Regions from separate parts of the Micromonospora sp. A202 genome, predicted to be linked through region 2. Evidence: predicted binding sites of a transcription regulator. Region 2 holds the regulator's gene; the other holds the start of a gene.
The links. The regulator HspR, encoded in region 2, represses chaperone genes until heat shock. The targets are predictions, from matches to a motif close to TTGAGTNNNNNNNACTCAA.
Positions count from the first base shown of each region.

Region 1: lon (endopeptidase La) is a predicted target of HspR. The motif match lies at 3,349-3,367, and genes of this name have one in related genera.

Region 1 covers NZ_VFMP01000001.1:3,205,863-3,213,322, forward strand. Annotated here, with positions in the region: gene FBZ33_RS14980 (DEAD/DEAH box helicase) at 1-406, shown strand, start outside; gene FBZ33_RS14985 (DoxX family protein) at 455-859, opposite strand; gene lon (endopeptidase La) at 995-3,325, opposite strand; gene FBZ33_RS14995 (manganese catalase family protein) at 3,467-4,336, opposite strand; gene FBZ33_RS15000 (sensor histidine kinase KdpD) at 4,420-5,151, opposite strand; gene FBZ33_RS15005 (response regulator transcription factor) at 5,235-5,858, shown strand; gene FBZ33_RS15010 (Lsr2 family protein) at 6,004-6,351, shown strand; gene FBZ33_RS15015 (hypothetical protein) at 6,485-7,460, opposite strand, start outside.
Region 2 covers NZ_VFMP01000001.1:6,819,173-6,826,632, forward strand. Annotated here, with positions in the region: gene FBZ33_RS31680 (GTPase domain-containing protein) at 1-1,125, opposite strand, end outside; gene dnaK (molecular chaperone DnaK) at 1,346-3,223, shown strand; gene grpE (nucleotide exchange factor GrpE) at 3,273-4,031, shown strand; gene dnaJ (molecular chaperone DnaJ) at 4,117-5,298, shown strand; gene FBZ33_RS31700 (heat shock protein transcriptional repressor HspR) at 5,329-5,769, shown strand; gene FBZ33_RS31705 (hypothetical protein) at 5,905-6,099, shown strand; gene FBZ33_RS31710 (hypothetical protein) at 6,397-6,828, opposite strand; gene FBZ33_RS31715 (cation:proton antiporter) at 6,972-7,460, opposite strand, start outside.

The DNA of each region.
Region 1 (7,460 bases), 3.6 Mb from region 2:
GGCCGTGAAGCTGGCCCACGAGGTGACGTCGCCGGGCTCCGACGACGAGGAGGAGATCCCGCAGGTCCCGGTCCGCGGTCCCCGCGAGGGTCGACCGGAGACCGGCGGCCGGGGCGGCGACCGGCGGGGCGGGGGCCGGCCGCGCTCCGGCGGCGGCAACACCGTCCAGGTCTTCGTCGGCCTGGGCCGGCGCGCCGGGGTGCGCCCTCAGGACCTGGTTGGCGCGATCACCGGGGAGACCGGGATCCGTGGTCGGGACATCGGCTCGATCGAGATCGCCGACCGGTTCTCGCTGGTCGAGGTGCCGCAGGGGGTGGCCGACGAGGTGATCTCCGGGTTGCGCCAGAGCACGATCAAGGGCCGCAAGGCCACAGTGCGCCGCGACCGCGGGGGCGACGAGCGCTGAGAACGCCGCCGGCGACCGCCGAGGTACGACGGTCGCCGGCGCTTTGGATCAGAAGGAGTACGGCCCGAACCGGCCCCACGCCACCACTGCGGCGAGCACGAGCAGCACCGCGCAGGTGATCGCGCCTTGCAGCTCGGTGCGACGCTGCTCCGCCGTCTCCAGCTTCTTCCTGTCGCGCAGGTGCACGAGGATGCCGCCGATCATGACGATGACCAGCCCGGTGGCGGCGAGCGGGGTGAGCACGGTGGCGATGCCGGTGAGTGGGGGCAGCACCAGCCCGAGGGCGGCCAGCAGCTCGACGGCGCCGAGCGCCTTGACCTGGGTCGGCGGGACCGGGTCCACCCACCGCATCATCTCGCGCAGCTTGTCCTTGGGCTGGGTCAGCTTGGCGAAGCCGGCGCCGGCGAAGACGACGGCGAGCAGGATCTGGATGATCCAGAGCACCACGTTCACGGGGGTTCCTCCAGGGGGACGCCTCGCGGCGAAGAAGAGGTAGTTGAGGATTCAAGCGAGACAGTAGACCTCTCCCCGCGTACGCAGAGGACCCCCGCCGTCTTGAAAGACGGCGGGGGTCCGTTGGGGCCTGCGTCAGGCCGCGAAGAGCGCCGGACCGTCCAGCGTCTTGACGTCGGCTGGGCGCAACGCCAGGGCGAGCACGTCGGCCACGTCGGCCAGGGTGTGCACGGTCAGCGCCTCGCGCACCTCGGTCGGCAGGTCGTCCAGGTCGGGCTCGTTGCGCGCCGGGATGATCACCTCAGTGAGGCCGGCCCGGTGCGCGGCGAGCAGCTTCTGCTTCACCCCGCCGATCGGCAGCACCCGACCGGACAGCGTCACCTCGCCGGTCATCCCGAACTCGGGACGGACCGGGCGGCCGGTGACCAGCGAGGCCAGGGCCGTCACCATGGTGATGCCGGCGCTCGGGCCGTCCTTGGGCACCGCGCCCGCCGGGAAGTGGACGTGGATCCGGCGTCCGGCGAGGACGTTCGGGTCGATGCCGAACCGGCGCCCGTTGGAGCGCAGGTACGACAGGGCGATGTGCGCCGACTCCTTCATCACGTCGCCGAGCTGGCCGGTCAGGGTCAGCCCCGGCTCGCCCTCCATGCTGGTCGCCTCGATGAAGAGCACGTCCCCACCGGCGCCGGTGACGGCGAGGCCGGTTGCCACGCCGGGCACGGCGGTGCGCTCGGCCGACTCCGGGGTGAACTTCGGTCGCCCCAGGTAACGGGTGAGGTTGTCGGTGTCGACGCGTACCGGCGACGGGTCGGTCGCCAGCGTCACCGCCACCTTGCGCAGGATCTTGGCGAGGCCACGTTCGAGCTGCCGGACACCGGCCTCCCGGGTGTACTCCCCCGCGATCAGCGCCAACGCCTCGTCGGCGATCTCCACCTCGTCGGCGGTCAGCCCGGCCCGCTCCCGCTGCCGGGGCAGCAGGTGGTCACGGGCGATGGCGACCTTCTCGTCCTCGGTGTAGCCGTCCAGAGTGACCAGTTCCATCCGGTCCAGCAGCGGGCCGGGGATGGACTCCACCACGTTGGCGGTGGCCAGGAACAGCACGTCGGACAGGTCGAGGTCGACCTCCAGGTAGTGATCCCGGAAGGTGTGGTTCTGCGCCGGGTCGAGCACCTCCAGCAGGGCGGCGGCCGGGTCACCGGCGTAGCCGGCGGCCAGCTTGTCCACCTCGTCGAGGAGCACGACCGGGTTCATCGAGCCGGCCTCGCGCAGCGCGCGGACGATCCGACCGGGCAGCGCGCCGACGTAGGTACGCCGGTGACCGCGGATCTCCGCCTCGTCGCGGACGCCACCGAGCGACACCCGGACGAAGTTACGCCCGAGCGCGCGCGCCACGGACTCGCCGAGGCTGGTCTTGCCGACCCCGGGAGGGCCGGCGAGGGCGAGCACCGCGCCGGAGCCGCGACCGCCGACCACGCCGAGGTTGCGCTCGGCACGACGATTGCGCACGGCCAGGTACTCCAGGATGCGGTCCTTCACATCGGCCAGGCCGGCGTGGTCGGCGTCGAGCACCGCCCGGGCCGCGGCCAGGTCGGTGTTGTCCTCGGTACGCGTGCCCCACGGCATTTCGAGCACGGTGTCCAGCCAGGTGCGGATCCAGCCCGCCTCCGGCGAGGCGTCGCTGGCCCGCTCCAGCTTGCCGACCTCGCGCATGGCCGCCTCGCGGACCTTCTCCGGCAGCTCCGCGGACTCGACCCGGGAGCGGTAGTCGGCCGAGCCGTCCGGCTCGTCCTCACCCAGCTCCTTACGGATCGCGGCGAGCTGCTGGCGCAGCAGGAACTCCCGCTGTGACTTCTCCAGTCCCTCGCGGACGTCACTGTTGATCTGCTCGGTGACCTCCTGCTCGGCCAGGTAGTCCTTCACCCAGCCGACCAGCAGCTCCAGCCGGGCGGTCACGTCCGGCGCGGTGAGCAGTTCGGTCTTCTGGTCCAGGGTCAGCCAGGGCGCGTAGCCGGCCGAGTCGGCAAGCTCGGACAGGTCGGTCATCCGCTCCACCGCGTCGATGACCTGCCAGGCACCCCGCTGCTGGAGCACGGAGGTCACCAGGGCGCGGTACTCGCGGGCCAGTTCCCGGGCGCGACCGGCGGGAGCGGGTTCGTCGAGTTCGGAGGCCTCGACCCAGAGTGCGGCGCCAGGGCCGGGCACACCGGAGCCGATCCGGGCCCGGGACAGGCCACGGATGACGGCGGCGGGCTCACCCTCGGGCAGCCGGCCGACCTTCTCGATGGTGGCGACCACGCCGACCGGGCCGTACTCGCCGTCGATACGCGGCACGGCCAGCAGCTTGCGGTCGCCGGTCGCCCGAGCTGCGTCGATCGCGGCCTGGGTGGTCGGGTCGAGGGTCACCGGGATGACCATGCCGGGCAGCAGCACGGCGTCGGTCAGGGGAAGTACCGGAAGAGTTGCCATCGAACACCTGCTATCGCGTTGAGTTGAGCGTGTCTGGCTCAAGTAACAAAGCGTTCCCCTTGTTCCGCTCTGTGACCCAGACCACTCTTCCGCCCGGTCCGTCGGGCCGCCCGAAACCGGCGGGCGACCCGACCGGACACGTCAGGTGAGCTTGCTCTTTACCGTGTTCACGACCGAGCCGGCCACACCCGGATTGGTGCCGTACAACCGCGGGTCCCCCGGCGGCAGGACAGGCTCCGGCGCATTCGCCCGCGGGCTGTCGCCGTACCGGAACTCACCCTTGCCGTCCGGCGTGGGCCCGGACGCCCAGCGCCCCTCGTTGGCATCGGTGCCCGAGGAGAAGCTCAGGTAGGTGTAGCCGAACTCCTCGGTGAACTCGCCGGAGTCCGGGAACGCCTCCGGCACCGGCATGTCCTCCAGGCCGTCCTCCTTGAGCTGCTCGATCGCCGCCAGCCACATGTTCTGGTGCATGGTGTCGCGGGCCAGCAGGAAGCGCAGCATCTGCTTGACGCCCGGATCGTCGGTCATGTTGAACAACCGGGCGACCTGGAGCCGACCCTGCGCCTCCGCGGTGACGTTGAGCTGGAAGTCGGCCAGCAGGTTACCGCTGGCGGTGACGAACGAGCCGTTCCAGGGCACCCCGTTGGAGTCGGCGGGCAACGCCCCGCCACCGCCATGGATGAAGTGCGCCGGGTTCGACGCGGCGTAGGTCGCCGCGCCCCCAGGGTTGGCCGCGACGCCCTCCGACAGCGACAGTGGCGCGTTGTCCAACAGCCGGGTGATCATCGCGACGATCATCTCGACGTGGCCCATCTCCTCGGTGCCGACATCGAGCAGCAGGTCCTTGTACTTACCGGGCAGTCGGCAGTTCCACCCCTGGAACAGGTACTGGTTGGCGACGGTCATCTCGCCCCACTTGCCGCCCAGAACCTCCTGCAACCGGCGGGCGAACGCGGCGTCCGGGCCATCCGGTTTGGCCTCGAACTGTAGGTCCTTGACATGGCTGAACATCTGACCTCCTCGGTACGGGAACTGGCAGACGGTGTCGTTCCCGCCTCGGTGACCCGACCGGGCCAACCCGTGTCCCGGTGGGGTCAGCACAGCGGGTGAACCGTCGGCAGCAGCACCTCCAGCGCCACGCCGCGCGGTCGCAGTCGGTGCACCCGCAGCGCTCCCCCGTCCGTCACGAGGAGCTGCCGCACGATCCACAGCCCCAGCCCGGACATCCCGACCGCGGGCGCCGCGCGGCGCACCGCGGACAGCAACGCATCGTCGACCCGTCCCTCGTCCGTGACCAGGACACTCAGGCCAGGCCCGCGCACTGTGGCGTACAGCCCCACCTGCCCGTCCGGTGGCCCGTGCCGCAGCGCGTTCTCCACCAGGTTGACCAGCACCTGGCGGGTCCGTCCGGCCGGCACCGGGCAGGCGCCAGCCCGCCGGGTGGCCCGCGCACGCCGCCGACCGGCCGGCACCAGCGCGGCGGCCTCCCGCAGGATGCCCGCCAGCGGGACGGCCGGCTCCGGCTGTGGAGCCAGCGCCAGCGCGCCGGTACCGGCGGTCGCGTCGCGCAGCAGGCTCTGCAGGTGGACGGCCTGGTCGCGGGCCAACTCGCTGATCGCCCGCCGGTCGGCGCCGCTGAGCTCTCGCTGCTCGTCGGCCAGCGCGCGGGTCAGCGACGTCAGGGTGCTGATCGGCGTACGAAACTCGTGGCACAACACCCGCAGCAGCAACTCCGAATCCGCCACCGGTGGTCCCATCTCACCTGGAGTTGGCTCGATCCGGCGCAACCCTCGCAGCAGACCCTGCAGACCGTGGCGTGCGCGCATCCACCCGACTCCCCTCGTTCGGTGCGTACCCGCATGATCGGTACCCGCTGGGGAACGGCGCAGACATGCCGGGAGCCTCCACCATGCGACTTGTCGTCGTGGACGATCACCCCCTCTTCGTCCGCGGCCTCGAACTGCTGCTCCCCATCACCACCGACGGCCGCGCCGAGGTGGTCGCCTCGACCGGCGACGCCGCAGCCGCCGCGGCGCTGGTCAGCCAGTGGCAGCCCGACCTGGCCCTGGTCGACCTGCACATGCCCCCACCGGGAGGCATCCGGGCGGTGGGCGCGATCCGGCGGACCACCCCACGGGTACGGGTGGTCGCGATGTCCGGTTTCGCCGACCCGGCGCCGGCGCTGGAGGCGCTGCGGGCCGGTGCCGAGGGGTTCCTGCCGAAGACCAGTGAACCGGAGGAACTGCTGCCCCCGCTGCTGGCCGTCCTGGAGGGGTGGGCCGTGCTGCCGGCCGAACTGCTGCACGCCATGCTGCGGCCCACCCGTGCCGCACCGGTCGACCTGGACGGCGAGGAACGTCGGCTGCTGCGGGCGATCGCCGCCGGCCGCAACACCATCGAGATCGCCGACGAACTGCACGTCTCGGAGCGGACGGTGAAACGAATGACCGCCGCGTTGCTGCGCAAGTTGCGGGTGTCCAACCGGGCGGAGGCAGCCGCCCTCGCCGGGCACGCCGGCCTCCTCGACGAATGAGACCGCTTCATCGCGCGCGATTCACGGTTTTGCTCGGTAACAGAATCGCGACGCGCCGAATGAATGGGACGCATATTGTTGCGGATTACCGGGGTGATAGGTCAGACTTTGGACACATCCCGCCGCACACAGGGAGTAATCGGCAATGGCGAGAAAAGTAATCACGGTCCTGACCGACGACCTCGACGGTGGGAAGGCCGACCGGACGGTCGAGTTCAGTCTCGACGGCGTGGCCTACACGATCGACGTCTCGGACGAGAATGCCGGTGTCCTGCGCAAGGCACTGGACCCGTACATCAATGCGGGTCGGCGGATCGGGCGTGGTCCGGTGGAGAGCGCCCGCACCGTCCGGCGGCCGGGACGACCCGTCGGCGCGGGAATGGATCGGGAGCAGAACCGGGCCATCCGGGAATGGGCCGTCAAGAACGGCTACAAGATTTCCGAACGAGGCCGGATCCCGGTCGAGGTCGTCGAGGCTTACAAGAGCCGCTGACGCAGGAGTTGACGATGGGGCCCCACCGGAAACGGTGAGGCCCCATCGGTTTGTCCGGGCACCGAAACGACACGGCGGCCGGTCACCCGGGGATTGTCGCCCCGGGTGACCGGCCGCCGCCGGTGACGCTGGATCAGTTGACGGAGATCCGCACCGAGTCGAACGCGGGCGTCTGGTTGGCCCGCTCCATCATCGGCAGGCGGTGCGAACCGTCGCCGGCCCAGACGGAGCACTGTGCCGTACCCGACTCCGGCAGGCCCGGGATCTGGATGGTCACCTCGTCAGGCTGGGCGCCACCGCGGCCGTCCTCGGTCGCGACGAAGAACGCGGGCACCTCCTGCGGCTCCGGCGGAGCGGTCAGGCTGTCCAGCATCCGGCATGCGGTGTGGAAGTGGCCCCGGACCAGGCCCTGGGCGTTGAGCAGCGAGCTCTCCACGTAGTAACCACCCTGACCGGCGGCGAGGAAGCGGTCCCGGACCAGGTTGCGGGTGCTGACCCGCAGGGTGAAGGCCTCGTTCTGGCCGACCTGCTGGGGGAACTGGGTGATCAGCAGTGACGGGTTGTTCGCGGCGGCGCCGACCTCACCGAACTCGGTGCTCACGCAGCGGTTGCCGTTCTGGAAGCCGTTGTGCGGCTGGAGCTGGCTCTCGTCACAGTCGTTGGCCAGCACGCCGAGCCCGGCGCCGGGGGCCGTGCCACCGTTGTTCCCGCCGTTGTTGCCACCGGGAGTGGTGGTGGGGCTGGTGGTGGGGGTGCCGCCACCGTTGTTGCCGCCGGAGTTGTTGGTCGGCTGCACCTGGCACTCGGCGAGCTGCGCGAGACCCTGCGGCCGGGGACCGACCCGGTCGATGGCCGTCGTGATCCGGTCCAGCACCGCGCGCCGCTTGCCGGCCAGCGGTTGGAGGATCGCGCTACGGATGAACGCCTCACCCTTGTTGCCCTCGGCGGCCAACCGGCGGTCCGCCTCGGCGATCTGGGCCTGCAACTGGGCGAGGTTGCGGTCCACCTCGGCCCGCGCCCGGTCCGGCACCTGCGGCAGTTTGGCCGTCACGTCCGGGCAGGCAATGGCTGTGCCGGTGCCCACCGTGCCGTCCTTACCGTCCTCACAC
Region 2 (7,460 bases):
GCCGGTGCCGACGAACTCCTGCCAGCGGGCGAGCACCTCGCCCCGGAGCAACCGACCGTCCTGGAGCCCCTGCTCGACGGTGCGCTCGGCGCCCCGGTACGCGGCCCGGACCCGTTCGTCCAGCCCGTCGGCGGCGGCGAGCTGCTCGTCGGCGGCGTCGGCCAGCTCCTCGACGGCGGGGTGCAGGGCGGCCAGCGCCCCGTCCAGCGTCTGACGGACCACCGCCGCCCGGGCGTCCGCGTCGCCGGCCAGCCGGGCGAACCAGTCGGCCAGCGATGCGGTGACCCCCTCGGGCAGCAACCCCTGCCCGTCGACCCAGGTCTCCGGGAGCACGAACAGCGGCGCCCGGCCGAGGTCCTGTTCGGCGAGCATCTCGCTCAGGTGCGCGGCGATCTCCTCGGTGGCCTCGGCGGGCACCCGGTCCAGCACCATGGCGATCACCGCGCCTCGCGACCGAGCGCTGCGCAGCAGCTCCCAGGGCACCGCGTCGGCGTACCGAGCGGCGGTGGTGACGAAGAGCCAGAGATCGGCGGCGGCGAGCAGTTGGGTGGCGAGCGCCCGGTTGGCGTCGACCACCGAGTCGATGTCGGGCGCGTCGAGGAAGGCCAGCCCGGCGGGCAGGGCCGGCGCGGTGACGAGGTGCAGTGCGCGCGGATCTTCGCTCGGCTCGGTGGTGCGGGTCAGCCCAGGCAGCAGGTCCCCCTGCCGGAACCAGGCCGCGTCGGACGGGTTGCAGACCAGCACCGGCGAGCGGGTGGTCGGCCGGAGCACGCCGGCGGCGCTGACCCGGGCCTTGACCAGGCTGTTGACCAGGGTCGACTTGCCTGCGCCCGTGGAGCCGCCGACCACCACGAGCAGTGGGGCGTCCAGCCGGGCGAGCCGGGGCAGCAGATAGTCGTCGAGCTGGTCGGTGAGGGCGGTGGCGTTGTGCCGGGCGGACCCGGCGGTGGGCAGCGCGAGGGGATACCGGGTCGCACCGATCGCCTCCCGGAGGCCCGACAGTGCGCCGGGGAAGCTGTCGTCCCCGGTGGTGGCGGGCGGCTCCTCCGCGGCGTCCGGCGGGCCGGTGCGGGATGCGACGGCGGGCGCGCCGGAACGGGTGGCGGAATCGCCGTGCGTCGTCACCGCTAAAGCGTGCCCGACCGATGCAAGAGAAGACAACCGGACGGTAATAACGGGTGGGTTGCGTCGGGTTGACTCAACTCAACTTGACGATTCGCCAACGCGTGGCACTATTGAGTCAAGTTCACTCAACTTGTGGTGGGGCCCGCTGCGGGCGGTGCTCGCCAGGCAGCCGCGGGCAGTGCCCGTCACCTGCACAACCTTACGAAGCGAGGAAGCGAACATGGCACGTGCGGTCGGTATCGACCTCGGCACGACGAACTCCTGCGTCAGCGTTCTCGAGGGCGGTGAGCCCACCGTCATCGCCAACGCTGAGGGATCGCGGACGACTCCGTCGATCGTCGCGTTCGCCCGCAACGGCGAGGTGCTCGTCGGCGAGGTCGCCAAGCGTCAGGCAGTGACCAACCCGGATCGGACGATCCGGTCGGTCAAGCGCGAGGTCGGCACGAACTGGTCCGTCGACATCGACGGCAAGAAGTACACCCCGCAGGAGATCTCGGCCCGGACGCTGATGAAGCTCAAGCGGGACGCCGAGGCGTACCTGGGTGAGCAGATCACCGACGCGGTGATCACCGTTCCGGCCTACTTCAACGACAGCCAGCGCCAGGCCACCAAGGAGGCCGGTGAGATCGCCGGCTTCAACGTGCTGCGGATCGTCAACGAGCCGACCGCGGCCGCCCTGGCGTACGGGCTGGACAAGGGTTCCAAGGAGCAGACCGTCCTGGTCTTCGACCTCGGCGGCGGCACGTTCGACGTGTCGCTGCTGGAACTGGCCGAGGGTGTCGTGGAGGTCAAGTCGACCAGCGGTGACAACCAGCTCGGCGGCGACGACTGGGACCAGCGGATCATCGACCACCTGGTCAAGACGTTCCGTGGTGAGCACGGCATCGACCTCGGTCAGGACAAGATGGCCCTCCAGCGCCTCCGTGAGGCTGCCGAGAAGGCCAAGATCGAGCTGTCCGCCGCCACCACCACCAACATCAACCTGCCGTACATCACCGCCGGCGCGGCCGGCCCGCTGCACCTCGACGTGACGCTGAGCCGCGCCGAGTTCCAGCGGATGACGCAGGACCTGCTGGACCGTTGCAAGGGCCCGTTCGAGCAGGCCGTGAAGGACGCCGGGATCAAGATCTCCGACGTCGAGCACGTCATCCTGGTCGGCGGTTCGACCCGGATGCCCGCCGTGACCGACCTGGTCAAGCAGCTCACCGGTCGCGACCCCAACAAGGGTGTCAACCCGGACGAGGTCGTCGCCGTCGGCGCCGCCCTCCAGGCCGGTGTGCTCAAGGGTGAGGTCAAGGACGTCCTGCTGCTCGACGTGACCCCGCTGAGCCTGGGCATCGAGACCAAGGGCGGCATCTTCACCAAGCTGATCGAGCGCAACACCACCATCCCGACCAAGCGCTCCGAGGTCTTCACCACGGCGGACGACAACCAGCCGTCGGTGCTGATCCAGGTCTTCCAGGGTGAGCGTGAGATCGCGGCCTACAACAAGAAGCTCGGCACCTTCGAGCTGACCGGCCTCCCGCCGGCGCCGCGCGGCGTGCCGCAGATCGAGGTCGCCTTCGACATCGACGCCAACGGCATCGTCAACGTGCACGCCAAGGACCTGGGCACCGGCAAGGAACAGAAGATGACGATCACCGGCGGCTCCTCGCTGCCGAAGGACGACATCGAGCGGATGCGCCGGGACGCCGAGGAGCACGCGGAGGAGGACAAGCGCCGCCGCGACGACGCCGAGACCCGCAACGTGGCCGAGGCGCTCCAGTGGCAGACCGAGAAGTTCCTCGCCGAGAGCGGCGACAAGCTGCCCACCGAAAACCGGGAGCAGCTCAACGAGGCGCTCGGCGAGCTGCGTGGCGCCCTCGGCGGCCAGGACATCGAGAAGATCAAGTCCGCGCACGAGCGGCTGGCGCAGGTCTCCCAGCAGGCCGGTTCGCTGCTTTACTCGCAGCAGGCCGAGCAGGGCCAGCAGCCGGGTGGCGAGCCCGGCCCGGGTGCGACCGGCGCGGCCGGTGCGACCGGTGCGACCGGCCCGCAGGCCGGTGGGGCCGACGACGTGGTTGACGCGGAGATCGTGGACGAGGACGGCAAGAAGTGACCACCGGCCTCGGACGCGTATCCACGGCGAAGGGGGATGAGGTAGCCGCATGACGCAGAAGCCACGAGCCGCCGACCCGGCCGACGCCGGGTCGACGCCGGGTGGCTCCGCGCCCACGGAGCCGACCACCGGCGACAAGGAGCGGGTCGTCATCCGCAACAACCGCAAGCTCATCGACACATCGGAGCCTGAGGGCACCGCCGCCGACGCCGAGACCGGCGTACCGGCCGAGGGCCTGGTCGAGGACGCCGAGGTGGTGGTCGACGAGATCGAGGTCGAGGTCAACGCCACCGACGGTCCGGAACCATCCGGCCCGGCGGTGGTGGACGCCCCGGCGCAGCCGGTCGACGGCGGCGGCACGGGCACCTCGCTCGGCGCCGAGCTGGAGGCGCTCCGGGCCGAGCTGGACGAGCGCACCAGGGATCTGCAGCGGGTGTCGGCGGAGTACGCCAACTACCGCAAGCGAGTCGACCGGGACCGCAGCCTGGTGCAGGAGCAGGCGACCGGCTCGGTTCTGGCTGCGCTGTTGCCGATCCTGGATGACCTGGACCGGGCCCGGGAACACGGCGACCTGGTCGGGCCGTTCGGCACGGTGGCGGAACAGCTCACCACCGCGTTGGGCAAGTTCGGCCTGAACGCCTTCGGCGAGCAGGGCGACCCGTTCGACCCGACCCGGCACGAGGCGGTCGCGCACCAGACCTCGGCCGACGTCAGCGAGCCGACCTGCGTCCAGGTCATGCGGCGCGGCTACCAGCTCGGTGAGCGGCTGCTGCGCCCCGCGCTGGTCGCGGTCGCGGATCCGGAATAGTGCGAGACAGTGACCGAGCCGTCCCGCCCACCGCACAGCGGTGGGCGGGACGGCCGGGCCGCGAGGGTCGAGAGGGGGTGGACCGGTGAGTTCGAAGGACTGGATCGAGAAGGACTTCTACGCCGTGCTCGGCGTGGACAAGGCCGCCTCCGCGGATGACATCAAGAAGGCGTACCGCAAGGTGGCCCGGGAGTCGCACCCGGACCACAACCCGGGCGACCCGAAGGCCGAGGAGCGGTTCAAGGCCGCGTCCGAGGCCTACAACGTCCTGTCGGACACGGGTCGCCGTCGCGAGTACGACGAGATGCGCTCGCTGTTCGGCTCGGGGGCGTTCCGGCGCAGCGCCCGGGGCGGAGGCCAGCCGGGCGGCATGCCGTTCGACGTCTCCGACATGTTCGGCGGCGGTGGAGGCGGCGACCGTCGCTTCGGCGGCGCAGGCTTCCAGGACCTGTTCAGTTCGATCTTCACCGGTGGCCAGGCCGGTGGGCAGGCCGCGCCGCGCGGTCCGGCCCGTGGTCGGGACGTCGAGACCGAGGTGGCACTGGACTTCGGTGACGCCGTACGCGGGGTGACGCTGCCCCTGACGCTGCGCGCCCCCGGAGTTTGCGAGACCTGCCACGGCAACGGGGCCAAGCCCGGCACCCAGCCGCGTACCTGCACGGTCTGCCACGGCGCTGGGGTGACCACCCGCGACCAGGGTGCGTTCAGCTTCTCCGAGCCGTGCCGCAACTGCCAGGGCGTCGGCACCGTGGTCGAGGAGAAGTGCCCGGAGTGCCAGGGCAGCGGCGGGGTCACCAAGACCCGCACCATGAACGTGCGGTTCCCGGCCGGGGTGGCCGACGGTCAGCGCATCCGGCTGGCCGGGCGCGGTGAGCCAGGCGAGCGCGGGGGCCCCGCTGGTGACCTCTTCGTGCAGGTCAAGGTTCGACCGGACGAGCTGTTCGGGCGTACCGGCGACGACCTGACGCTGTCCGTGCCGGTCACCTTCGCGGAGGCCGTGCTCGGCACGGACCTGCGGGTGCCCACGCTCGACGGCGCGGTGACCCTGCGGGTTCCGCCGGGGACGCCGAGCGGACGGGTGCTGCGGGCCCGCGGCAAGGGTGTGGTCCGCCGCGACGGGCAGGCCGGTGACCTGCTGGTCACGTTGGACGTGGTGGTCCCGGCCCGACTGTCGGACGAGGCGCGCACTGCACTGGAGGCGTTCGCCGAGCAGAGCCCGCCGGCGGCCCGGGAACATCTCGACGCTCGGGTGCGTCGGGTCAGTTAGTCCGATGGAGTGGACGCGGAGGTGAGCGGCATGTCGGGCGAGTTCCTCGGTTCGGGTGACCCTGCCTACGAGGCCAAGGTTCTGATGATCTCGGTTGCAGCCCGGATGGCGGGGATGCACCCACAGACCCTGCGCCAGTACGACCGGCTGGGGCTGGTGCAGCCCGGCCGGGCCGCTGGTGGCGGACGTCGGTACAGCGTGCGCGACGTGGTGCTGCTGCGCGAGGTCCAGCGGCTCAGTCAGGACGACGGGATCAACCTGGCCGGCGTCAAGCGGATCATCGGACTGGAGCGGCTGCTGGAGCAGGCGCAGCAGCGGGTGGCCCGGCTGGAGGCGGAGCTGGACGCCGCGTACCGCCGGGTGGCCGAGCTGGAGTCGCTGGCACGCTTCCCGGGTCGGGACCTGGTGCCGACCAACCGCACGTCCACCGCGCTGGTCGTCTGGCGACCCCGCCGCATGCCCGATCGCTGACCAACCGCTCACCCGGCGCTGTCTTTCGGCCCGGACCGTACCGGATTTCCCGGCGCGGTCCGGGCCGCTTCGGTTAGCCTGTCGATACGGTCCAATCGGCTTAATACGGACCTACCGGCATGGCGAGGGGGAGCGATGGCGGAGCCGGCGAAGAAGGTTGCCCAGCAGGCGGAAGACCGGTTGGAAGAACTGGCCGAGACCGTCCGCAAGAAGTTCGACAAGGTGACCGAGGGAACCTACCGGGACCGGGTCGTCGGAGGGCGGTTCGCCGGCCGGGACGACCACGGCGGCGAGAAGGACCGAGCCGAGACGGAACGGCAGCAGGACTGACCGGTGACCGACGTGCGGGCCGGGACCCACGGGGGGTCCCGGCCCGTTCGTCGTCGCTGAGTGCGGGCCGGGACGCGGTGACGCCAGGGCGGGGGGTCCCGGCCCGTTCGTCGTCGCTGAGTGCGGGCCGGGACGCGGTGACGCCAGGGCGGGGGTCCCGGCCCGTTCGCGTCGTCGAGTGCGGGCCGGGACGCAGGCGATGCCAGGGCGGGGGTCCCGGCCCGTTCGTCGTCGCTGAGTGCGGGCCGGGACGCGGTGACGCCAGGGCGGGGGTCCCGGCCTGTTCGCGTCGCTACCTCAGCCGAGGCGGCGGTTCTCGCGGACCAGGCCGCCCTCGCACCAGTCCCGGTAGACGAAGAGATCCGGTCGGGCCAGCAGCACCCGGCCGTTGTGCGCCCAGATCTTCATCAGCTCGTCGCCCTCACGCTCGGCCTGTTCGACGAGCTTGCGGAAGCGACGCTTCGGGTGGGCGCGGAAGTTCGTCCGGATGCCGTCGGCCGCGTAGATGTAGAGGCAGTGCAACGCGAACCGCCGCGCCGGGCAGGACGGGTCCATCGCCAGCTCGAAGAGCGTCAAAACCAGTCGATCGCCGGAGACCAGCAGGTCCCAGTCGGGTGGCATCGAAGCCAACGGCACAGAATCAGGCTGGTACGCCCAAGCTCGCAACTCCGCCGGACTCGGGTCGACGGGGTTGGCGAAGCCGTGGAACGTCGATTCCTGCACGCTCACCGGCCAACCTTCCGCTCTCGCCCGCGTTTGGCTGCGCTGCCTGCGGACCCTGGCTGCTGGGGCGAAACGGTAACCTGCCGTCGAGTGCTGCGGTAGTCCCCGTGGGGAGCAATTCAGCAACCGTTGGGGTCGGGGCTGCGCGGTCAGTCGTGGATCGGGACCGGCGCCGCCCGCTGGGCCGCCGCGCGGGTGCGCAGCCACCGCTTGAACCACGGGAAGTCCGGCAGCCGGGCGAGGATCGGCCCGGTCACCACGGTGATCAGGACGTACGTCGCGGCCAGCGCCGCCAACTGCGGCTCGACGCTCCCGGCGGCCACCGCGAGCCCGGCGATGACGATGGAGAACTCACCTCGGGGTACGAGTGCGAGGCCGGCCCGCCATCGGCCGGGTTCCGCGATGCCCACCCGACGCGCCGCGAGGTAGCCGGTGAGCGTCTTCGTCGCCATGGTGACCACGGCCAACGCGAGCGCCGGCAACAGCACCGGCGGGATGTCCCGTGGGTCGGTGACCAGGCCGAAGAAGACGAAGAACACAGCGGCGAACAGGTCCCGCAGGGGGGAGAGCAACTCGGTCGCGTGGTGCGCCACCGGGCCGGAGAGCGCGATGCCGACGAGGAACGCGCCGACCGCCGC